4 regions of the Streptomyces sp. NPDC046712 genome follow, and region 1 is predicted to be linked to each of the others. Evidence: riboswitches for the same ligand, from Rfam matches in the RefSeq annotation. Region 1 holds a riboswitch; each other region holds the start of a gene.
The links. A riboswitch is a leader RNA that binds a small molecule or an ion and turns the genes downstream of it on or off. The one in region 1 is predicted to bind cobalamin.
Positions count from the first base shown of each region.

Region 2: linked by a shared signal. The riboswitch ahead of cobN (cobaltochelatase subunit CobN) and the one ahead of ABZ939_RS26005 (energy-coupling factor ABC transporter permease) in region 1 are both predicted to bind cobalamin.
Region 3: linked by a shared signal. The riboswitch ahead of ABZ939_RS24090 (cobalamin biosynthesis protein) and the one ahead of ABZ939_RS26005 (energy-coupling factor ABC transporter permease) in region 1 are both predicted to bind cobalamin.
Region 4: linked by a shared signal. The riboswitch ahead of ABZ939_RS03860 (prenyltransferase/squalene oxidase repeat-containing protein) and the one ahead of ABZ939_RS26005 (energy-coupling factor ABC transporter permease) in region 1 are both predicted to bind cobalamin.

Region 1 is NZ_JBEYYW010000022.1:13,229-18,877, reverse strand. Features, by position in the region: gene ABZ939_RS26020 (ATP-binding cassette domain-containing protein) at 1-127, opposite strand, end outside; gene cbiQ (cobalt ECF transporter T component CbiQ) at 124-873, opposite strand; gene ABZ939_RS26010 (energy-coupling factor ABC transporter substrate-binding protein) at 880-1,224, opposite strand; gene ABZ939_RS26005 (energy-coupling factor ABC transporter permease) at 1,224-1,925, opposite strand; cobalamin riboswitch at 1,954-2,178, opposite strand; gene ABZ939_RS26000 (PTS fructose transporter subunit IIA) at 2,223-2,627, opposite strand; gene dhaL (dihydroxyacetone kinase subunit DhaL) at 2,624-3,238, opposite strand; gene dhaK (dihydroxyacetone kinase subunit DhaK) at 3,245-4,237, opposite strand; gene ABZ939_RS25985 (SRPBCC family protein) at 4,721-5,170, opposite strand; gene ABZ939_RS25980 (helix-turn-helix domain-containing protein) at 5,281-5,649, opposite strand, start outside.
Region 2 is NZ_JBEYYW010000003.1:51,529-57,177, reverse strand. Features, by position in the region: gene ABZ939_RS04745 (precorrin-2 C(20)-methyltransferase) at 1-331, opposite strand, end outside; gene ABZ939_RS04740 (precorrin-8X methylmutase) at 328-969, opposite strand; gene ABZ939_RS04735 (cobalamin biosynthesis protein CobG) at 984-2,303, opposite strand; cobalamin riboswitch at 2,369-2,508, shown strand; gene cobN (cobaltochelatase subunit CobN) at 2,545-5,649, shown strand, end outside.
Region 3 is NZ_JBEYYW010000019.1:57,917-63,565, forward strand. Features, by position in the region: gene ABZ939_RS24070 (hypothetical protein) at 1-443, opposite strand, end outside; gene ABZ939_RS24075 (alpha/beta hydrolase) at 547-1,674, opposite strand; gene ABZ939_RS24080 (inorganic phosphate transporter) at 2,037-3,302, shown strand; gene ABZ939_RS24085 (hypothetical protein) at 3,315-3,536, shown strand; cobalamin riboswitch at 3,691-3,835, shown strand; gene ABZ939_RS24090 (cobalamin biosynthesis protein) at 3,868-4,830, shown strand; gene ABZ939_RS24095 (cobyric acid synthase) at 4,827-5,649, shown strand, end outside.
Region 4 is NZ_JBEYYW010000002.1:345,428-351,076, forward strand. Features, by position in the region: gene ABZ939_RS03850 (energy-coupling factor transporter transmembrane protein EcfT) at 1-293, opposite strand, end outside; gene ABZ939_RS03855 (SCO2322 family protein) at 290-970, opposite strand; gene ABZ939_RS03860 (prenyltransferase/squalene oxidase repeat-containing protein) at 967-2,223, opposite strand; cobalamin riboswitch at 2,299-2,430, opposite strand; gene ABZ939_RS03865 (serine/threonine-protein kinase) at 2,569-4,242, shown strand; gene ABZ939_RS03870 (MBL fold metallo-hydrolase) at 4,287-5,324, opposite strand; gene ABZ939_RS03875 (hypothetical protein) at 5,461-5,649, opposite strand, start outside.

The DNA of each region.
Region 1 (5,649 bases):
TGCGGCCGAGGAGGGCCATCGCCCGGCCCTCCGGCACGGCGAAGTCGATGCCGTCGAGGACGACCGGCCCGTCCTCGTAGGCGAACGTGGCCTTCACCAGTTCCACGACAGGCGGCGCAGGACTCACAGCAGGGACCTTTCCAGTACGAGAGTGAGGGCGACGAGCCCGGCCAGGAGGCCGGCCGTCGACGCGAGGAACCGGGTCGAGACCGCGGCCTGGGGCACCAGGACCCGCAGGGTCCCGTCGTAACCCCGCCCGGCGAGCCCGGTCTGCAGGCGCTGTGCCCGGTCGAAGGCGCGTACGAACGCGGTCGCGCCGAGCCCGGCGAGCGAGCGCCAGGTCGCCGCCCGGGTCGTCAGCCCGAGCCGGGCCGCCTGCGCCTGCCGGATCTTGGTCATCGCGTCCAGCAGAAGGAAGCTGATCCGGTACATCACCAGCGCCACGTCCACCACGGGCGCCGGCACCCCGGCCCGCACCAGCCGCGGCAGCACGTCCGAGACGGGCGTGGTGAACGCGAACAGCAACACGCCCAGGGACGCCGCCGAGGTCCGCAGCAGCAGCTCACCCGCGTGGACCGGTCCGTCCGGCGCGAAGGCGACGATCCCCCGTGACCCGCCGACCTCGAACAGGAGCGGGACCGCGCCCGTCACACAGAACCCCAGGGGGATGCGGAACGCGCGCCACAGCTGACGGCGCGGCACCCCGGCCGGACCCAGGAGCACCGCGAGGGTGGCCGCCGCCACGAGCACGGCACCCGGCCACGGCGGCAGACAGACCGCGCAGAGCGTCAGACCGAAGCCGAGCACGGCTTTCTCGCAGGGGTGACGGCGGCGCCAGCGACTGCTGTGCGCCGCCGCGTCGATCGGCAGCACCGGCGGTTACTCGTCGCCCGCGCTCACGAGCGGGGCCTTGGCCTCCGCCGCGCGCGCCTCACCCTGCCTGCGACCGCGCCGCAGCCCGAAGTAGTACGCGAGCACCCCGGCACCGAGCGCGGCCTGCAGGGAGAACAGCGCCGACTCGATCTCGCCGGACGGCGGCTCGTACAGCGGGCTGAACCACGGCTCGTAGTCCGGATCGATCTCGGTGATCGCCGCCTCCGCCTGCGCGTCCGCGCCGGTGAACGGCTCCTCCTTGTGGTCGCCGAGCCCCAGCATGAGCGGGAGCACCGCCAGCGCCGCGACGACGAGCAGCAGCAGCGTGTTGATCTTCGCGTTCCTGCTCATCAGGCGCTCGCCTCCGCGGTGTCGGCCTTCTTCTTCCCCGACGGGAGCAGAACCCCGAGCCGGGTCAGATCCCCCTTGCTGGACTGCGTGAGCAGCCGCATCACGAGCACCGTGAGCAGCCCCTCGCTGACGGCGAGCGGCAGCTGGGTCACGGCGAAGATCCCGCCGAACTTGGCCAGCGCGCCGAGCACACCGCTGCCGGGGTCCGGGAAGGCGAGCGCGAGCTGCACGCTGGTGACGCAGTACGTGGAGAGATCGGCGACGAACGCGCCGAAGAACACGCTCACCATCAGCGGCACGTCGAACCGGCGCAGCAGCCAGTACGTACCGAAGCCGGCCCACGGCCCGACGATCGCCATCGAGAAGACGTTGGCGCCGAGCGTGGTGAGCCCGCCGTGCGCGAGCAGCAGCGCCTGGAAGAGGAGCGTGATGGTGCCCAGGACCGCCATCACGGGCGGCCGGAACAGGATCGCGCCCAGGCCCGTACCGGTGGGGTGCGAGCAACTGCCCGTCACCGACGGGATCTTGAGGGCGGACAGGACGAAGGTGAACGCGCCCGACGCACCGAGCAGCAGGGTGGACTCGGGATTCGCCCTGACCTCACGGGTCAGCGCGCGGACACCGTGGACGACGAACGGAGCGGACGCGACGCCCCAGGCGGCCGCGTGCACAGGGGGCAGATACCCCTCGGCTATATGCATGGTTGGGAGACCCTCTCCAGCACCTCGTGGATGGACAACGCACCTTGGCCGGTCTCCTGGCTGACGGGTCATGCCGCCGCGGCTCCGCCTTCCCACACCGCCGCGGTCTCCCGCGGCGGTCCAGTGGCTTCCCCGGAGGGATGGAGCCGGACTTCCCGATCACAGTGGCGAGGGCCGCACCGGTACCGCACCGGTTTCCCGTACACCAAGGCGCTGTGACAGTAGTGGGTTGACCAGGTACATCACAACACGAGAGCCCCTCCGGACGGTGTGTGACGAGTCTCTCGCGCCCCCCGTTCACCCCTTTCGGTACGTGTACGCCTCCGAGGCCGCGGCCACCACCGCGTCCATGTCCCCTCCGGCGCTCGCCGTGACGAGGGCGGCGACGGCGCCCTCGACGAACGGGGCGTCCGCGAGCCGTGCTCCCTCCGGCAGCTCGTCCCCCTCGGCGAGGAGCGCCTTGACCGTCAGCACGGCGGAGCCCAGGTCGACGAGGAGCGCCACGCCGGAGCCGCGGTCGACCGCACGGGCCGCCTCGACGATCAGCTCGGAGCTGGTGCCGAGACCACCGTCCGGCGTGCCGCCCGCGGGTGCGATCGGCGCGCTCTCCCCACCACCGGCGAGACCCTGGGCCAGGGTGGCGACGGCGGCGGCCACGGCCGCACTGTGCGAGACCAGCACGATGCCCACCTGCGCGGTCACGCGGCCGCCACCTCCGCGAGCGCGGCGATCAGCAGCGCGGACGAGGTGGCCCCGGGGTCCTGGTGCCCGATCGAACGCTCGCCCAGATAGCTCGCCCTGCCTTTACGGGCCTGAAGGGGCACGGTCGCGAGGGCGCCCCGCTCGGCCGCCTCCCGGGCCGCCGCGAAGGACGAGCCGAGCCCCTCGGCGGCCGGAACGAGCGCGTCCAGCATGGTCTTGTCGCCGACCTGGGCACCACCGAGCTGAGCGACCGCGGCGACTCCCGCAGTGAGTGCCGCCGCCAACTCCTGCCGTGTCACCGCCGGGGCCTCGCCGAGACTCTTCCCGGTGCGGCGCAGCAGCGTCCCGTACAGCGGCCCGGAGGCACCCCCGACGGTGGAGATCAACTGCCGCCCGGCTGCGACGAGTACGGCCCCGGGAGTCCCGGGCGGCTCCTTCTCCAGCACGTCCGTCACGGCGGCGAACCCCCGCTTCATGTTGGTGCCGTGGTCGGCGTCGCCGATCGCCGAGTCGAGCTCGGTCAGCCGGTCGGCCTCACGGTCGACGGCGGCCGCGGCGGTGGTCAGCCAGTTGCGGAAGAAGTCGGCGTCGAGATCGGTCACTTCGGTCACTCCTCCTCACCGGCCCCAGCGCAGGGCGGGCGTCTGCACGGGCGCGTCCCACAGCCGCAGGATCTCCTCGTCGGCCTCGCACAGCGTCACCGAACAGCCGGCCATGTCGAGCGAGGTGACGTAGTTCCCCACCAGCGTCCGGGCGACCGGCACTCCACGCTCGGTCAGGACCCGCTGGACCTCGGCATTGAACCCGTACAGTTCGAGCAGCGGCGTCGCCCCCATCCCATTGACGAGGGCGAGGACCGGCCCCGACGGCCGCAGGTCGTCCAGTACGGCATCGACGGCGAAGTCCGCGATCTCCCGAGAGGTCATCATCGACCGCCGCTCACGCCCCGGCTCACCGTGGATCCCGATGCCCAGCTCCAGTTCGCCCGCGGGCAGGTCGAAGGTGGGGCTGCCCTTGGCGGGCGTGGTGCAGGCGCTCAGGGCCACGCCGAAACTCCGCGAACGCTCGTTCACCCGCCGCGCGATCGACTCCACCCGCTCCAGCGGCGCGCCCTCCTCGGCCGCGGCCCCGGCGACCTTCTCCACGAACAGCGTGGCCCCGGTCCCGCGCCGCCCGGCCGTGAACAGGCTGTCCGTCACCGCCACGTCGTCGTCGACGAGCACCTTGGCGATCTGGATGCCCTCGTCCTCGGCGAGCTCGGCGGCCATCTCGAAGTTGAGGAGGTCCCCGGTGTAGTTCTTGACGACGAACAGCACCCCGGCCCCGCTGTCGACCGCGGCGGCGGCGCGCACCATCTGATCGGGCACGGGCGAGGTGAACACCTCGCCCGGACAGGCCGCCGCGAGCATCCCGGGCCCCACGAACCCCCCATGCAACGGCTCATGCCCCGACCCGCCCCCGGACACGAGCCCCACCTTGCCGGCGACGGGCGCATCCCTCCGCAGCACGACGCGGTGCTCGACATCGACGGTGAGCTCGGGATGCGCGGCGGCCATACCCCGCAGCGCGTCGGACACCACGGTCTCCGGAACGTTGATCAGCATCCTCATGGGTACCTCCTGATGAGATTGACAGGCAAGCTGCTGAGCAGGGTCTTTGCAGGTCAGGGCATGTGAGGTGGGATATCGACCTTGGCGGTTCGTGGCGGCGAAGGACGGTTCTGCGCGGTACTGATGGGGCGTCAGGCTCGGGTGGCTGGATGACCTTTGCGCGTGCGCATCATGGCGCAATTATCGACGCGAGATCGTGTGCGCGCACTGGTGTGTCATGGGCCGGATCCCGGTGGATCTGATTCCAGAGCGTCTGCAAGGGCCGGAGCCATGGGTGGGTCCGCCCCAGCGCGTGGGACACGCCCGGCCGTGGCTGAGTACGACCTTCCTCCCCCACCCGACGCAGCCCCCCGTCCAGTGCAAGGACTACCAGGAGTTCACTGCGGGGGACCTGCGGAAGGCTGTTGGACCTCTCAAGACTGGAGGAGCCGGCTTCCGAGGGTATGAACTCGCAAGAACGGTGGGGCGGATCGTGTTCCCAAGCTAGGCCGCGCCCGCCTCAAGCAGTTCCTTGACGTGCGCCTCATCCCGCGGAATCTCCTTGCGGACCAGTGGCTTGACGACGAGCGGGACGAGGACCCTGCCGATGCCGTGCGGCTCGAGGTCGAGGGACAGCGTCAGCCGGGACCGCTCGCCGTCGTCGAGCGGCTCGATCGTGCCCCGGAGGTCACCGCGGACCGGGCCGTCGACACCGTGGAAGTGCCAGCTGCGCGGCGGGTCGAACTCCGTGACCTCCATGGTCATGGGGACGTCCAGGCGCCCGATCCGCCGCTGCACCTGGAAGCGGGAGCCGACGCCGAGCGGCCCTTCACTCAGGGTGCGTACCGCTGCGGCGCTCTCCTCCCACTCCGCGATGTGCTTCGGGTCCGTGATGTACGTGAAGACTTCGCCGGGGCGACGGGAGATGTCGATGCTTTCTTCGATGCGGGACATAACGCCCCCTTCAGGTAGCCCCTAGGACAAAATGATCCCACGCGGCAAGGAGGGCGACCATCGGCCGCCGCGGCCCGGCGAGCCGCCTGCGGCGCCACGGTGCGGTCCGGTCAGGCAGCCGGCTGCAGCCGGACGCAGCATCGTCCGGGGCGGGGGTCCAGGCATGCCTCGAGTCCTGCCGGGTCCAGGCCGCTGAGGACGCCGCGCAGCAGGTGGAGGTTCATGCCGCACACGGTCTGGGTGTGTTCCTGGGCCAGGACGTGGAAGGGGCAGTTGGCCAGAACGATGGCATCGTCCTCGCGGTGTGGCTCGAAGCCGTGGCGCTCCAGCAGGTCGAAGACGTTCGTCTCGTCCTGTTCGCCCAGCTGTCTGCCGAGTTCTTCGGCCTTGCGGTGCAACGCCTCCCGTACCGGTTCACCAGTCGCGTCGGATTCCTCCACGGCTTGGGCGAGGAGTCGGCCGGCCAGCTCGTAGCGGCG
Region 2 (5,649 bases), on a different contig from region 1:
AGAGCGGGTCGCCCTCGGCGAGCACGGCAACCGTGCGGCCCGCGTCCAGGTGCGCGGCGAGGCGGGCCGCCGCCTCCTCGTAGAAGTCGTCGAGCGCGCCCCGGTAGCCGCCGGGGTGGTCGGTGGTCTCCACCGTGAGCGGGTACATGAGCCGCTCCTCGATGTGGTCCTCGCGGAGGTGCTCCGCCGCGATGGAGCGCGCGATGGACCGGCCGTGGCGGGCCGAGTGGTACGCGACGACATCGGCCTCGGCGATGGCCTTCACCGCGGCCACCGTCATCAGGTTCGGGTCGCCGGGCCCGAGGCCGACTCCGTACAGCTTGCCGCTCATGCCTGGATCTCCGCTTCGGTCGCGATGGCGTTGATCGCGGCGGCGGTCATCGCACTGCCGCCGCGCCGGCCCCGTACGACGAGGTGGTCGAGACCCAGCTCCTGTCCCCGGTCCACGAGGGCGTCCTTGGACTCGGCGGCGCCGATGAAGCCGACCGGTATGCCGAGGACGGCGGCGGGGCGCGGCGCGCCCTTGGCGATCATCTCCAGCAGGTGGAAGAGGGCGGTGGGCGCGTTGCCGATGGCGACGACGGAGCCTTCGAGGCGGTCGCGCCAGAGTTCGAGGGCGGCGGCGCTGCGGGTGGTGCCGAGGTCGGCGGCGAGGCCGGGCACGGCCGGGTCGGAGAGGGTGCAGATCACCTCGTTGTCGGCGGGCAGCCGCTTGCGGGTGACTCCGCTGGCGACCATCTGCGCGTCGCAGAGGATCGGGGCGCCGGCGCGCAGCGCCTCCCGGGCGCGGGCGACGACCTGCGGCGAGTAGGCGATATCGCGTACGAGGTCGGTCATGCCGCAGGCGTGGATCATTCGCACCGCGACCTGGGCGACGTCGGCGGGGAGCCCCGCGAGGTCCGCCTCGGCGCGGATCGTGGCAAAGGACTGGCGGTAGATCTCCGCGCCGTCCTTCTCGTAGGCGAACATCGTGTCGTTCTCGCTCATCTCGTTGTACGGGTTGTGCGGGCCGTTGCGACTGCTTCGGTCAGGGAGGTACGGGGGGTGGGGACGCCGTTCACCAGGTAGGCGCCGTCGGCGCCGGCGAGGACGTCGACCCAGGTGCCGTCGGAGCGCTGGGGGTGGCCGCAGCGGCGCTCGCACCCGGAGTAGTGGACGGGGAGGCCCACGCGACCGGGCACGGCGTCGGCGCGGACGTCGGCGAGGGACTTGGCGCAGCCGGGGCGCCCGGTGCAGGCGCTGACGCCGGCCCAGGGGGAGTCGGGGCGGGTGATCAGCCCGTACGACTCGAGCTCGGCCAGCCGGTCCCCGGCCGTGGCCGCCGGCGTCCCGGCGACGACCACGCCCCGCCACGGGGTGAACCGCACCTCGTCCGCCGAGGCGGCCAGGGCGCGCAGCTGTTCGGCCGTCAGCCGGCCGAGGGGCGCGAGGACGTGGAGGGCGGTGGCGCCGAGGACTCCGGGGGCGGGCGGCTCGGCACCGGGGAGATCCGACGGGGGTACGGGCTCCGCCTCGATCCCGGCCCGGGCGAGGGCCCCTGCCAGGTCCGGCTCATGTCCCTCGGGCAGCTCCCGCACCCGCCAGGCCCCGTTCCCGGCGCCGCGGGCGGCTTCGAGGAATGCCTCGGCGGCGGCGAGCGCGGCACGGGGCGCGGCGCCGGCGTCAGCGGCGGCGACCCGGAAGACCTGGGCGCCGACGTGCAGGAGCGCGGTGGAGGCGCCTCGCGTGTCCGGGTCCCGGATCCCGTCCGCACCCTCGCCGTCCGCCGAGGACGCCGCTGCGATCAAGGTCACATCTCCGCCGAGGCCGGCCACATCCCCCCGCCCGTCGTCCAGGACGAAGAGGAATCGGCCGGAAAGCGCCGCCGTCCACTCCCGGGCGCACAGCAGCTCGTCCAGCTCGCGGGCCCACAACTGCACGGCGCCGTGGCCGAGTCCGTCGAGCCCGGCGGCCGGGGAGGCCACGATGTTGCGGACCCGCTCATGGGTCGGGGACGGCAGGAGACCGGCCGGGGCAAGCAGTTCCGCGAGCCTTGTCCCGCAGTCCTCCCCGAGGCCGCGCAGCTCCACGTTTCCCCGGGAGGTGACGCTGACCCGCCCGTCGCCCAGAACCTCCGCCGCGGTGGCCAGGACCTCGACCTGATGTGGCGTCAACAGGCCAGCGGGCAGGCGCAGTCGGGCCAGGCGGCCGTCGTCGGCGGGGTGCAGTCGGAGCGCCCCGGGGCAGGCGTCGCCACGGTCCCGTATGAGAGGTTCGCCCGGGTTGGGCGTGGCGGGTGGGGTGGGCGGCATGGCGGCGAGCATACCCACGTGAATCCGGCTGACCACCGGGTGTGATCCGGCCAACCCCCCGGCCTGCCGGGGGCAGGATCTACTATGCAGATCGGCATGGGGTCCCAGGACCCCGGGGAGGAAGCCCGGTGAGAATCCGGCGCGGTCCCGCCACTGTGAGCCAGGTCGCACCAGCGTCCCGGTGAGTCAGGAACTCCTGCCGTCCACACGACCACCCGGGGCGCGGACAACCCCGAGGAAGGCCTGCGCACGCATGCGAATTCTGTTGCTGTCGCACTCCGACACCGACCTGCTCAGCGCCCGCGCGGCCGGCGGCCCCGTCGAGTACCGGTTCGCCAACCCCTCCCGCCTCTCCATGGACGAGCTCCCCGGGCTCCTCGACGGCGCCGACCTCGTCCTCGTACGCCTCCTCGGCGGCCTGCGGGCCTGGGAGGAGGGACTTCAGGCGCTGCGGGCGGCGGAGAAGCCGCTGGTGGTGCTCTCCGGCGAACAGGCCCCCGACGCCCAGCTCATGGAGGCGTCCACCGTCCCCATCGGCGTCGCCACCGAGGCCCACGCCTACCTCGCGCACGGCGGCCCGGACAACCTGGAGCAGCTGGCGCGCTTCCTCTCCGACACCGTGCTGCTCACCGGCCACGGCTTCGAGGCCCCGGCCGCCGCGCCGACCTGGGGCCCGCTGGAGCGCGAGCCGCGCGTCACGGACGGCCCCGTCGTCGCCGTGCTCTACTACCGCGCCCACCACATGAGCGGGAACACCGCCTTCATCGGCTCCCTCTGCGAGGCGATCGAGGACGCCGGCGCCCGCGCCATGCCCCTGTACGTCGCGTCCCTGCGCGCCCCCGAGCCGGAGCTGCTCGACCGCCTGCGCGAGGCCGACGCGATCATCACCACCGTCCTCGCGGCCGGCGGCACCAGGCCCGCCGAGGCCCAGGCCGGCGGCGACGAGGAAGCCTGGGACGCGGGCGCGCTCGCCGCGCTCGACGTACCGATCCTGCAGGCGCTCTGCCTCACCGGCTCGCGCGCGGCCTGGGAGGAGAACGACGAGGGGCTGTCCCCGCTGGACGCCGCCAGCCAGGTCGCCGTCCCCGAGTTCGACGGCCGGCTCATCACCGTCCCGTTCTCCTTCAAGGAGATCGACGAGGACGGTCTGCCCGCCTATGTCGCCGACACCGAACGCGCGGCCCGCGTCGCCGGGATCGCCGTCCGCCACGCCCGCCTGCGGCACATCCCGAACGCCGAGAAGAAGCTCGCGCTCGTCCTCTCCGCGTACCCCACCAAGCACTCCCGGATCGGCAACGCGGTCGGCCTCGACACCCCCGCCTCCGCCGTCGCACTGCTTCGCCGCCTCCGCGCGGAGGGCTACGACTTCGGCCCGGTGGAGGAGATCCCCGGCCTCGTCTCCGGTGACGGCGACGAGCTGATCTACGCCCTGATCGAGGCCGGCGGCCACGACCAGGACTGGCTGACCGAGGAGCAGCTGGCGAAGAACCCGGTCCGCATCCCGGCCGCCGACTACAAGCGCTGGTACGCCGAACTCCCGCAGGAGCTGCGCGCCGAGGTCGAGGAGCACTGGGGGCCGCCGCCCGGCGAGATGTTCCTGGACCGGTCGCAGAACCCTGAGGGTGACATCGTGCTGGCCGCCCTGCGGCGCGGGAACCTGCTGATCCTCATCCAGCCGCCGCGCGGCTTCGGCGAGAACCCGATCGCGATCTACCACGACCCGGATCTCCCGCCGTCCCACCACTACCTGGCCGCCTACCGCTGGATCGCCGCGCGCGCCGAGGACGGCGGCTTCGGGGCGGACGCGATGGTCCACCTCGGCAAGCACGGCAACCTGGAGTGGCTGCCCGGCAAGAACGCGGGCCTGTCGGCCGCCTGCGGCCCGGACGCGGCGCTCGGCGACATCCCCCTGGTCTACCCGTTCCTCGTCAACGACCCGGGCGAGGGCACGCAGGCCAAGCGGCGCGTGCACGCGACGCTCGTCGACCACCTGGTGCCGCCGATGGCGCGCGCCGACTCGTACGGCGACATCGCGCGTCTGGAGCAGCTGCTCGACGAGTACGCGCAGATCTCCTCCATGGACCCGTCCAAGCTGCCCGCGATCCGCGCGCAGATCTGGACGCTGATCCAGGCCGCGAAGCTCGACCACGACCTGGGGCTCGAGGACCGCCCGGAGGACGACGGCTTCGACGACTTCCTGCTGCACGTCGACGGCTGGCTGTGTGAGGTCAAGGACGCGCAGATCAGGGACGGTCTGCATGTGCTCGGCGGGGCGCCGGTGGGCGAGGCGCGGGTCAACCTCGTGCTCTCGATCCTGCGCGCCCGGCAGATCTGGGGCGGCACGCAGGCGCTGCCGGGTCTGCGCGAGGCCCTCGGCCTGGACGAGTCGGCCGCGACCCGGACCACCGCCGACGAGGCGGAGGCGACGGCGCGCGCGCTGGTCGAGGCGATGGAGGCCGCGGACTGGTCCGTGGACGCCATCCCGACGGTCGCCGAAGCCCACGGTCCCGACGTCGCCGCCGTCCTGCGGTTCGCCTGCGAGCAGGTCGTCCCGCGGCTTGCCGCCACGACCGACGAACTCGCGCACGCCGTCCACGCGTTGGACGGCGGCTTCGTGCCGGCGGGCCCGTCCGGTTCGCCGCTGCGCGGACTGGTGAACGTGCTGCCGACCGGCCGCAACTTCTACTCCGTCGACCCCAAGGCCGTTCCCTCCCGCCTCGCGTGGGAGACCGGCCAGGCGCTCGCCGACTCGCTCCTGGAGCGCTACCGCTCCGACAACGGCGCGTGGCCGACCTCCGTCGGTCTCTCGCTGTGGGGGACGAGCGCGATGCGTACGGCGGGCGACGACGTGGCCGAGGCGCTGGCCCTCCTGGGCATCCGCCCCACCTGGGACGACGCCTCGCGCCGGGTGAACGGCCTGGAGCCGGTCCCGCTCGACGAGCTGGGCCGTCCGCGCATCGACGTCACGCTGCGCATCTCGGGCTTCTTCCGGGACGCGTTCCCGCACGTCATCGGGCTGCTCGACGACGCCGTACGGCTCGCCGCCTCGCTCGACGAGCCGGCCGAGCAGAACTACGTACGGGCGCACGCGCAGGCCGACCTGGCCGAGCACGGCGACGAGCGGCGGGCCACCACCCGTATCTTCGGCTCGCGGCCGGGCACGTACGGCGCGGGCATCCTCCAGCTGATCGACTCGCGCGACTGGCGTACGGACGCGGATCTCGCCGAGGTGTACACGGTCTGGGGCGGGTACGCCTACGGTCGCGGCCTCGAAGGCCGGGCGGCCCGTGCCGAGATGGAGACGGCGTACAAGCGGATCGCCGTCGCCGCGAAGAACACGGACACGCGCGAGCACGAC
Region 3 (5,649 bases), on a different contig from region 1:
AGCGACCAGGCGTCGAACAGGGCGACCCAGCCGCGCAGCACCGCCGAGTCGTCGCGGTCCCAGGCGTGCAGGCGCCAGCCGGGGCGGGCGGTGCCGCCGTGGAGTTCGACGAGTCCGGCGAGCCGGGCCCGGTCCCAGCCGGCCCGGACCTGGCCGGGCGTCAGGTCCAGTGCGGCGGCGGCGCGTTCCTGGGCGGGGACGGCGTCGGGGTCGGCCTCGGGACCGGTCGGGGCGGTGGCCCCGGCGCCGCGCTCGACGGCGGCCCAGCGGGCGATCCGTACGGCGTCGGCGAGGACGGTCCGTGCCTGGCGGGCCAGCTCCGCGCGGGGCGGAGTGCCCTCGGGCGGCCGCGGCGCCGGCCGGGTGCGCCGCGTCGTCACAGCCCGTCGGGCGGTGGCGAGTGCCCGCGGACGGACGAGTCGGAGTCTGGAGTTGCGCGCCATTTGCTCATCAGGCTTTCGAGACGTCACGGAGGCAGTCTTCCCGCTGACGGCCCGAAAGCCCAATCGGAATCGGCAGCGCCGGTGGAACGCCGCCGAGGAGGGGTCAGATCAGGGGGGTGAGGAAGCGACGCAGGGCCTCTTCGTAGCGGACCGGGTCGGCGTTCCACATCGAGGCGTGCGGGGCGCCGCGGACCGTGTGCAGGGTGACCAGTTCGGGGCGGCGGGCGGCCAGCTCGAGGGACGGCTCCCAGGGGGCGATGGTGTCGTCGGGGCCGTGGAAGACGAGGGTCGGCACGCGCAGCCCGGCCGGGTCGGCGACCTCCTGGAGACGGTCGCCGTGCAGACCGGCCCTGCCCCGGGCGGCTCGGACCGCGAGCGGGAGCAGCGGGCCGGGGACGCCGCGGGCCGCGGCAAGGTTGCGCAGGGTGGCCTCGCGGTCGAGCACCGGGGAGTCCAGGACGAGGCCGCGGACCACGTCCCGTACGCCGGAGTCGGCGGCGGCGTGCAGGGCCATCGCGGCGCCCGTGCCCCAGCCGTACAGGACGACCTGCTGGGCGCCCTTGCGGACGGCGTGGCGGAGGGCCGCGTCGACGTCGCGCCACTCGGAGTCGCCGAGGTGGCCGAGGCCGTCCGGGGACGGGGGCGCGCCCTCGTCCCCGCGGTAGGCCACGCAGAGGACGGGGATCTGCCGTCGGGAGAGGAACGGCACGAGGTTGAGGGGGTGCCGGCGGGTGGTGCCGAGGCCGTGCAGGGCGATCACCCAGGTGGAGCGGGCCCCTGGGACGAGCCAGGCGGGCAGGGTGCCGAGTTCGCCGGGGATCTCGACGTCCTCGTGGTCGAGGCCGAGCGCGCTGTGCGGGGTGCCGCTGTGCAGCTCGGGGGTGAGACGGACCCGGGCGCCGGGTTCCAGGGTGCCGAGTTCGACCCGTTCCAGGCGGCGGACGACGGTGTCCGCGGTGTGCGGGACGCGGTCGAGGACGGGTCCGACGACGGCGTGGACGTCGGGGCCCTGGATCCCGTACGTACCGGGACGCAGGGAGGCGAGGCTGCGGGTGAGGGTGACCCGGTCGGGTCCCGTGTCGTGCACGGTGAGCCGGGGGTCGCCGGGCAGGGGCCGTCCGGACGCCGCCTTGAGGGCGGCGTCGCCGGCGTACCGGCCGGCCGCGACCGCGGCCGCGCCGACACCGATCAGAGTGGTGACGGCCGCTGCCGTCGCTGTAGCCGGGCGCACTGTCCCAGTGTCGGCAGGGCGGCGGCTGGCTGCCACCGGACAGACCCGGACGGACCCTCCCGGGTCTGCCCCTGGGGAGTGACGTGGATCTCGTCCGCGGGTCCCCCGGTCGGCTGATGCGGTCCAGAGGGTGACACGGGACGGGAGTGACGGAAGTGGAGGAAGTCTCATCTGCCCTGTAACCGCATGGCTTACCCCGGGTTGCACGGGGACCACATCGTGGACAGGTGGCCTCCCGCACGGCTAAGCGGAATGCTCCGACACCGGATAGGGACACCATGCAGCCCGACCCAGTTCACCTTCCGTTCACTCAGGTTGCCTACGTTCGACCAGCCACTGACGTCAAACGATTGCCTGGGTAAATGGAACACATCACGCTGCTGCTCGCGATTGTGGTCGTGACAGCTCTCGTGTTCGATTTCACGAACGGTTTCCACGACACCGCCAACGCGATGGCGACGACCATCTCGACCGGTGCCCTCAAGCCCAAGACGGCGGTGGCCATGTCCGCCGTGCTCAACCTGGTCGGCGCGTTCCTGTCCGTGGAGGTCGCCAAGACGATCTCCGGCGGGATCATCAACGAACAGGGCATTCGTACCGAAGTGATCTTCGCGGCGCTCGTCGGCGCCATCCTCTGGAATCTGCTGACCTGGCTCATGGGTCTGCCGTCCAGCTCCTCCCACGCCCTCTTCGGCGGCCTCATCGGCGCGGCCGTGATGTCGGCCGGCTGGTCGGCCGTCAACGGCGGCACCATCGTCACCAAGGTGCTCATCCCCGCGGTCGCCGCGCCGCTCGTCGCCGGCCTCGCCGCGATGGCGGCCACCAGGCTGACGTACAAGATCACCTCCCGGACCGACGAGAAGTCCACGGCCAAGGGCTACCGGGTCGGCCAGATCGCCTCCGCCGGTCTCGTCTCCCTCGCCCACGGCACCAACGACGCGCAGAAGACCATGGGTGTCATCACCCTGGCCCTGGTCACCCAGGGTGTCGTCGCCCCCGGCTCCAACCCTCCGATGTGGGTCGTCGTCTCCGCCGGTGTCGCGATCGCGCTCGGCACCTACCTCGGCGGCTGGCGCATCATCCGCACCATGGGCAAGGGGCTCACCGACCTGCAGCCGCAGCAGGGCTTCGCCGCCCAGACCAGCGCCGCCACGGTCATCCTGGCCTCGTCCAACCTGGGCTTCTCCCTCTCCACCACGCAGTCCTGCTCCGGCGCCGTGATGGGCGCGGGCCTCGGCCGCAAGGGCGGTGTCGTCCGCTGGTCGACCGCGACCCGGATGTTCGTCGCCTGGGGTCTGACCCTGCCCGCCGCGGGCCTGGTCGCCGCAGGCGCCGAGTTCCTCACCAAGCAGGGCAGCTGGGGCGTCGCCGCCGTCGCGGTCCTCCTCGTCTCCGGCTCGGGCGTCATCTGGGCGCTGTCGCGCCGCAAGCCGGTCGACCACCACAACGTCACGGCCGACGACATCGACGCCGAGCCCGCTGGTGTCGTGACCACCGCGATCGCGGCCGTCACCCCGCCGCCCGCCGGTTCCGTCGCCGCCGTCGCGGACGAGGACCTCAAGACCACCATCCCCTCGCCGGCCCCCACGGACCCGGCAGCCCCCACGGCCCCCGCGGCCGCGGTGTAAGGAACGAACGACATGAAGATCGACTGGGCAGCTCTCGGCTCCGTCTTCGGAGTCAGCCTCGTGGCGACCGTCGCCCTCGTGGGCCTGTTCACCCTCGGCATCGTCGGCCTCTCCAAGCAGGAGCAGGCCGCCTCCCAGGGAGGCTCCGCCGCCCTGGCGCGCACCGGCGCGTACGCCTGCTTCGCGCTGTGCGCGGCGGCCGTCGCGTTCGGCATCTATCTGATCGTCGTCTGACGACGGTCCCGCTTCGACGGACGGGCGGGTCGCACCTTCGGGTGCGGCCCGCCCGTCCGTCGTGTCGGGGTCGCGACCCGGCCATGATCCGCCGGACAGACCCTGGGTGTGGGGCTTCGCACACTGTCCCGCCGCAGGTCAAGGGTGAGTTGACGGGTGTTCGCACAGCGTGGTGGACTTCCGGGGCCATTACGGCGGCAGTAGAGGAAGTCCGGTGCGAATCCGGCGCGGTCCCGCCACTGTGACCGGGGAGTCGAACCCCGGGAGCCAGGAACTCTCACCGCCGGTCACGTCGAGCCAGGGCGCGGACCCTGAGTGAGGACACAGCGCCATGCCCGGCCGCAGAGCAGCCACAGGTGTATTCGCGTACGGCGCCGCCGCCGGTCTGGCGGCGGACCTGATCATCGGCGACCCCCGCCGCGGCCATCCGGTCGCCGCGTTCGGACGGGTCGCCGGCTCCGTCGAGAAGCTTCTCCGGCGCGACCACCGCGGGTGGGGCGCGCTGCACACCGCCGTCTGCGCCGGCGGTGCCACGGCGGTCGCGGCGCTGGCCGCCCGTACCGTGCGCGATCGTCCCGGAGCCGCCGTCGCCCTGACCGCCGCCTCCGTGTGGGCCGTCGTCGGTGGTACGACCCTGGGCCGGGAGGCCCGCGCCATCGGCGGGGCCCTGGCGGCCGGGGACCTGGAGGTGGCCCGAGAGCGGCTGCCGCATCTGGTGGGGCGTGACCCGCAGGCCCTGGACGGTCCGGCGATGGCCCGCGCGGTGGTGGAGTCGGTCGCCGAGAACACCTCCGACGCCGTCGTGGGCGCTCTGGTCTGGGGAGCGGTCGCGGGGGTTCCCGGCCTGGTCGGCTTCCGGGCCGTGAACACGCTGGACGCGATGGTCGGCCACAAGTCCCCGACGTACCGGCGCTTCGGCTGGGCCTCGGCCCGGCTCGACGACGTGGCCGGCTGGCCGGGGGCCCGGCTGACCGCCGCCCTCGCGACGGTGGCGGGCGGCAACCCGAGGGGGGCCGTGAAGGCCTGGCGCCAGGACGCGGCCAAGCACCCCAGCCCCAACGCCGGTCCGGTGGAGGCGTCCTTCGCGGGAGCGCTCGGCGTACGGCTCGGGGGGACGCTCTCGTACGGCGGACGGGTCGAACACCGGCCCGTACTGAACGGGGAGGGCCGGGCCGTGGAGGTCGGCGACATCGAGCGGGCGGTACGGCTCTCGCGCCGGGTGACCGCGCTGACGCTGGCGGTGTGTGTGGGTGGACGGATCGTGGCGGGCGCGATGAAGCGGAGGAAGGCATGAGAGGCGGGGGGCTGCTGGTCGCGGGGACCACGTCCGACGCGGGCAAGAGCGTCGTCACGGCGGGCATCTGCCGCTGGCTGGTCCGGCAGGGCGTGAAGGTCGCCCCGTTCAAGGGCCAGAACATGTCCCTGAACTCCTTCGTGACGAGGGAGGGCGCGGAGATCGGCCGGGCGCAGGCCATGCAGGCGCAGGCGGCCCGGGTCGAACCGACCGCGCTGATGAACCCCGTTCTGCTGAAGCCGGGCAGCGACCGCTCGAGCCAGGTCGTCCTGATGGGCAAGCCGGTGGGCGAACTCAGCGCCAGGGGCTACCACGGGGGGCGGCAGAAGGAGCTCTTCGAGCCGGTCCTGGCGTGCCTGGAGGAGCTGCGGGGCACGTATGACGCCGTGATCTGCGAGGGGGCGGGCAGTCCGGCCGAGATCAACCTGCGGCGCACGGACATCGTGAACATGGGCATCGCACGGGCGGCGCGGCTGCCGGTGCTGGTGGTCGGCGACATCGACCGGGGCGGGGTCTTCGCCCAGTTCTTCGGTACGACGGCGCTGCTCGCGCCCGAGGACCAGGAGCTGATCGCGGGCTACCTCGTGAACAAGTTCCGCGGCGACGTGACCCTGCTCGAGCCGGGCCTCGACATGCTGCATGGGCTCACCGGGCGCCGGACGTTCGGTGTCCTGCCGTACGCGCACGGGCTCGGCATCGACGAGGAGGACGGCCTGCGGGTCTCCCTGCGGGGCGCCGTCCGCGAGTCGGTCGTGACGCCGCCGGTCGGCGAGGACGTGCTGCGGGTCGCCGTGTGCGCCGTGCCGCTGATGTCCAACT
Region 4 (5,649 bases), on a different contig from region 1:
TCCGGCAGTGCGAACAGCTCGGTCGTCCCCGGGATCGACGAGCCGAGGGCGACCGAGAAGACCACCCGCAGGAACACCACGAACAGACCGAGCTTCACGAACGCCCCGTACGAGCGCGCCCAGGGGGCGTCCGTACGGCGGGCCGCGACGACATAGCCCGCGACCGCGACGATCATTCCGAGGAGGAGCGGGTTGGTGGTACGGGAGGCGGCCACGGCCAGTCCGAGCGCCCACAGCCACCAGGCGCCGGCGTGCAAGGCGTTGGAGCGGTTCGCCTCGGGGGCACGGATCATGCGCGGCGGCGCGCCTTCCAGACCGCGGCGCCACCGAGCGCGAGCACGGCCGCCCCGCCCACGACGATCCCGGCGGAGGGACCGCCGTCCCCGTCATCCGCCTTCTGGGTGGCCGACAGCGTGGGATTCGTGGCGGGCGTCGCCGCCGGTGCCGACGGCTTCGACTCCGCCACCTGCTCGCCGCAGCCCTTCGCCGGATACCCGGCGATCCCGCAGAGCAGGGCCGCGCTGTCGTACCGCAGAGGCTTCACCACCGCGGCCAGCGCCTCCGCGCCCGTCGCGTCCTCGCGGACCTGCGCGCAGCCGGTCTTCAGCGCCGGAGCGGGCGGCGTCTCGCCCTCGGGGGCGTCCGCCGCCGAACCGAAGTCGACGACGACCGCGATCCGCTTGGTCTCCGCCTTCTTCTCCACGCCGCCGCAGATAGTCGTGAAGGCGGGAGCGGCGGAGGGCCGGGACGCGTCGGCGGAGTCGTTGCTGAGCGCGAAGCGGAAGCCGATCGCATCCCCGTCCGCGGGCCGGGCGGTCGCCGGGCCCTGCGTCGCGTACGCCCAGGTCCCGCTGCCGTCGCTCTCCCAGAACGACCAGTACCGGTAACCCGCGGCCTGCGCGGGAGCGGCGACGGCCAGCGTCAGGACGACGGAGCCGGCGGCGCCCAGGAGCCTGGCCGCGATCCTCACTTCTTGCGCCCGCTCAGCAGGAAGCCGATCCCGACGCCGACGACCATGCCGATGCCGATGATCCACCACAGGTCGAAGGAGCCGGAGTCCCCGTTCCCCTCGCTCGCCGACGGGGTCGCGGACGGGACGGTCTGCGGCGCGGGGCCGGTGGCGTTCAGCTCCTTGACGAGGTCGACGGAGCCGAAGGCGCGCGGGTCGGTGCGCATCGCGTTCGCGGCGAGGACCAGCTGGGCGTAGGCGGCGGGGCCGCTCTCCTTCGCCCAGGCGGCGGAGTTCTGCTGCAGCCAGGTCAGCGCCCCCTCCGCCTCCTTCGTGGCACCGCTCGCGGCGAGCGCGACGACGGCGTCGGCGGTGTTGCCGTAGTCGGGCAGCTCGGTCGGGTCGGTGGCGCCGGGCATCGGCGGCGTGTTCAGGTGACCGGTCCCGGCGAGCGCTCCGGCCAGGTAGGACGCGCCGTTCCGGGCGGCCCGCTCGACGGTCGGCTTGGCCAGGTCCGTGCAGGTGGGCGCCTGCGCGGGCGTCACGGAGCGGGCGGCGACGCTCTTGCCGATGCCGGCGAGCGCGGCGGCCGCGGTGGCGTCGGCGTTGGCGAGGAGCTTGCCGTTCTTCTCGGGCTGGTACGCGAAGGCACCCGCCCCGTCCTGTGTCGCGCACGGGATGGCGAAGGAGAGCAGCGCGTCGTACGGCGTCCTGCCCTCGGCGGACTTCACCTCGCCCGGCTTCTGGCCGAGCGCGGCGAGCGCGCCGATCACGATGGAGGTGGAGTTGGCGTCGCTCGGGCTGCCGGGGTTGTAGCCCCAGCCGCCGTCCTTGTTCTGTACGCCCTTCAGCCAGCCCGCGGCGGCGTCGACGGCCTTGCCGATCTTCTCCTGGTCCGTGCTGCCGGGCTTGACCGCGGAGAGGGCCTGGACGGCGACGGCGGTGGCGTTGGTGTCCAGCATCGTCGCCGGGTCACAGGGCTTGGCCGGGTCCGGGCGGTACGAGGCGAAGGCGCCGCTCTCGCACTGCTGGCCGCTCAGCCAGGCCACCGCCTGCTCGGCCGGCTGCACCCCTTGGGTCCGCTGCGCGATGAAGGCGAGCGACTGGCGCCAGACACCGTCGTACGTCGGGTCCTTCGTGCCGTAGAGACCTGCGGGTATCACGGGCGCGGGAGTGGGCGTGGGCGACGGTGCGGCGGTCGCGGCGGGAGCCACGACGGTGCAGAGCACCGCGGCGGCTGCGAACGCGGCGGCGCCGCGGCGGACGGTGGTCATGCGTGCTGGCCTCTCCTGGGGCCGGGCACCGGCACGCTCAAGGCACCAGGCTCGGCTCCGTATTCCTCGACGGTGCCGGCGGTCACGTCCCGCGCGGGGCATTCCGACTGACCACCAGGGGTGGCTCACGGTTGCGGGTCAGTGCCGGATTTGCACCGGCTTCCCCCCGTACGGGCATGATGACGACTCGCACACTCTACCGGCCCGTACCCCGCCCGCCCGGTGGGTGAGCGGCTTCACACGCTCCCGTCCCGGGGGCGGTGCCGCTGTGCCATGCTGACTGACGCTCACGTGACGGGCGTTCACGTGGGGGACGACGTGGATGGCGTCTCACGGGGGTGTGGCATGCAGCCGTTGACCACGACCGATCCGCGCCGGGTGGGCGCGTACCGGCTGCTGTACCGCCTGGGGGAGGGCGGCATGGGCCGCGTCTACCTCGGCCGGTCGCCTGGCGGCCGGACGGTCGCCCTCAAGGTGGTGCACGGGACGATCGCCGGCGACCCGGGCTTCCGTCGGCGCTTCGCCCGCGAGGTCAGGGCCGCCCAGTCGCTCCGAGGGGCCGGGACCGTGCCGGTCCTGGACGCCGACCCGGAGGCGGAGGTGCCCTGGCTCGCCACGGCGTACGTACCGGGGCCCGCGCTCTCCGACGCCGTCATCGGCCACGGGCCGCTGCCCCAGGAGGCCCTGTGGCGGCTGCTCTCCGGACTCGCGAAGGCGCTGGAGGGAGTGCACGGGGCGGGTCTCGTGCACCGGGACGTCAAACCGTCCAATGTGCTGCTCTCCCAGTCGGGGCCGCTGCTCATCGACTTCGGCATCGCCCGGTCCGCCGACGAGACCGCGCTGACCGGGACCGGTCTGGTCGTGGGGTCGCCCGGCTACATGTCGCCGGAACAGGCGGAGGGCCGGACCGTCGGCCCCGCGGCGGACGTGTTCTCCCTGGGAGCGGTCCTGGCTTTCGCGGCGACCGGGCGCGGGCCGTTCGGCGGCGGGTCGGTGGCCGAACTGCTGTACCGGCTCGTGCACCACGAACCGGACCTCGACGGGGTCGGGGGCCGGTTCGGGGAACTGGCCCGGCACTGCCTGGCCAAGCGGCCCGAGGACCGTCCGACGGTCACGGAGCTCGCCGCCGGGACCGAGGAGCGGGCGGGCACGGGCCCCTGGCTGCCGGCGCCCGTGGTCGCCGCCATCGCGCAGAAGGCGGAGGAGCTGCTCAACGCGGAGGCGGAGGAGCTGGAGGAGGAAGCGGAGCACGTCGTACGGCAGCGGGCGTCCGGGGCGGTGTCCGGACCGGCTCACCAGTCCGCGTCTGGACCGGCTCACCAGTCCGCGTCCGGGGCGGCGTCCGGACCGGCTCACCAGTCCGCGGCGGGGGCGGTGGCCGGGTCGGCGCACCAGCCGGCCTCCGGGCCGGACGCGGTGGCCACCACCGCGCTTCCCCCGCACACCCCGCCGCCGACAGCGGTCCTTCCCGGCCGGCCGCCGGCCGGGCCGGCCCGCGCTCGTGCCGCGTCGTCGGCCGCGTCCTCCCGGCGGAAGGTCGCGATCAGGGCCCTGACCATGGGTCTCGGCAGACCCCTCTACGGGCTGTTCTTCCTGATCCCGGTCGTCGTCCTTCTCATCGGAGGCTTCGACCTGCTGGACCGGGCGGCGCAGTACCCCTCCGAATCGGAGCAGCAGAGCGGCGCGCACCAGTGGGCCATGAACGACGACTGGTGGCGCTTCCCCGTGACGCTCGTGCTGTTCGGCGCGATGGCCTGGCTCCACGTCTACCGGAAGCGGCTGATGACCGTGCCGCCCGTCAGGGTCCGGCTGTGGTCGGCCGGGATCGGCCTGTACTGGATCGCCCTGATCGCGGGCACGACCCTGCACCTGACATGGTTCATGATCGTGCACGAGGGCATGTCCTACGAGGCCGGTGAGCACCCCTTCATCTGGGTGGCCATGCCGATGATCATCATCGGGGCGGGGGTCTCGCCCGTCCTGCTGATCGCGTCCGTGCTCCGGATCGTGAGGGCCTGAGCCGCCCGTCGTCACGGCGCGCGTGCCGTCGTCGGGCCGGGGGCTCACACCGCCACGTACGCCACCGGATCCGTGCCCTGCGCCACCTCCGCGCGGCCCAGCTTCACCAGCCGTCGCACATGGGCCTCGGCCTCGCTGACCGCGATGTTCCTGGAGCCGTACGGGATCTGCTCCCAGGGCCTGTTCCACTCCATGCGCTCGGCGAGCTGCCACGGTGTGAGCGGGGTCGCCAGCAGGCCGAGGAGGCCGGTCAGCCGTTCCTCGTGGTGGTCGAGCAGTTCCCGCACCCGGCCGGCCGCGTCCGCGAAGGCGTACTGGTGGGCGGGGAGCACCTCGGCGACGCCGAGCCGCCCGATCCGCTCCAGCGAGTCCAGGTAGTCGCCCAGGGGGTCGGTGACGGTGGAGTCGTCCGGGTCCTCGTAGAGGCCGATGTGCGGGGAGATGCCGGGCAGCAGATGGTCGCCGGAGAAGAGCCGGCCGTGGCCGGGCAACCGCGCGGGGTGCTCCTCCTCCAGATGGAGGCAGACGTGGCCGGGTGTGTGACCGGGCGTCCAGATCGCGCGCAGCCGCCGCCCGGCGAGGTCGAGCAGCTCGCCGGGAACGATCTCGCGGTCGGGGAGGGCCGAGCGGAGCCCGGGCAGGGTCCGGGTCCGGCCGGCCGAGCGGGCGGCGAGGAGCGGGGCGATGTGCTCCTCGGGCGCGCCGACCGTGGCCAGTTTGCGGGCGAGGTAGCCGAGCCAGGTGCCGGGCTCGGACTCGCGGGTGCGGCGGACGACGGCGGTGTCGGCGGCGTGCATCGCGATCCACGCGCCGGACTCCTCGCGGACCTTGCCCGACAGGCCGTGGTGGTCGGGGTGGTGATGGGTGATGACGACGCCGTGGACGTCCCGTACGGATGTGCCCAACGCGGCGAGCCCGTCGGAGAGTTCGGTCCAGGAGGCCGGATCGTCCCAGCCGGTGTCGATCAGAACGGGGCCGCGGTCGGTGTCGAGCACGTGGACCAGGGTGTGGCCGAGCGGGTTGTCGGGGATGGGGACCTGGATCGACCAGACGCCTCCGCCGTGTTCGGTCACCTGCGTCATCGACTCCCCGATCCCGCTGCTCGAACCCACGATTACTGGAACGCGTTCCAATAGTCGCCCAAGTCTACTTCCTTGCAAAGAGGTTGGGCCCCGACACCGACCAGGTCGGCGCCGGGGCCCCGGGGGCCGGTACGGCTCAGGCGCCGTTCACGGTGTTGATGACGCCCACGGCGTTGGCGTCGTGCGTGGCGGAGAACAGGTCGTCGGTGACGCGCTCCCCGGTGGTCGCGTCCTCGTGGACGTGGCTGTTGGAGCCGATGATCTGCGGGTTGTAGGCCAGCAGGCCGATGAACATCGGGCCGCCGCTGGCGCCCTTGCCCATGTC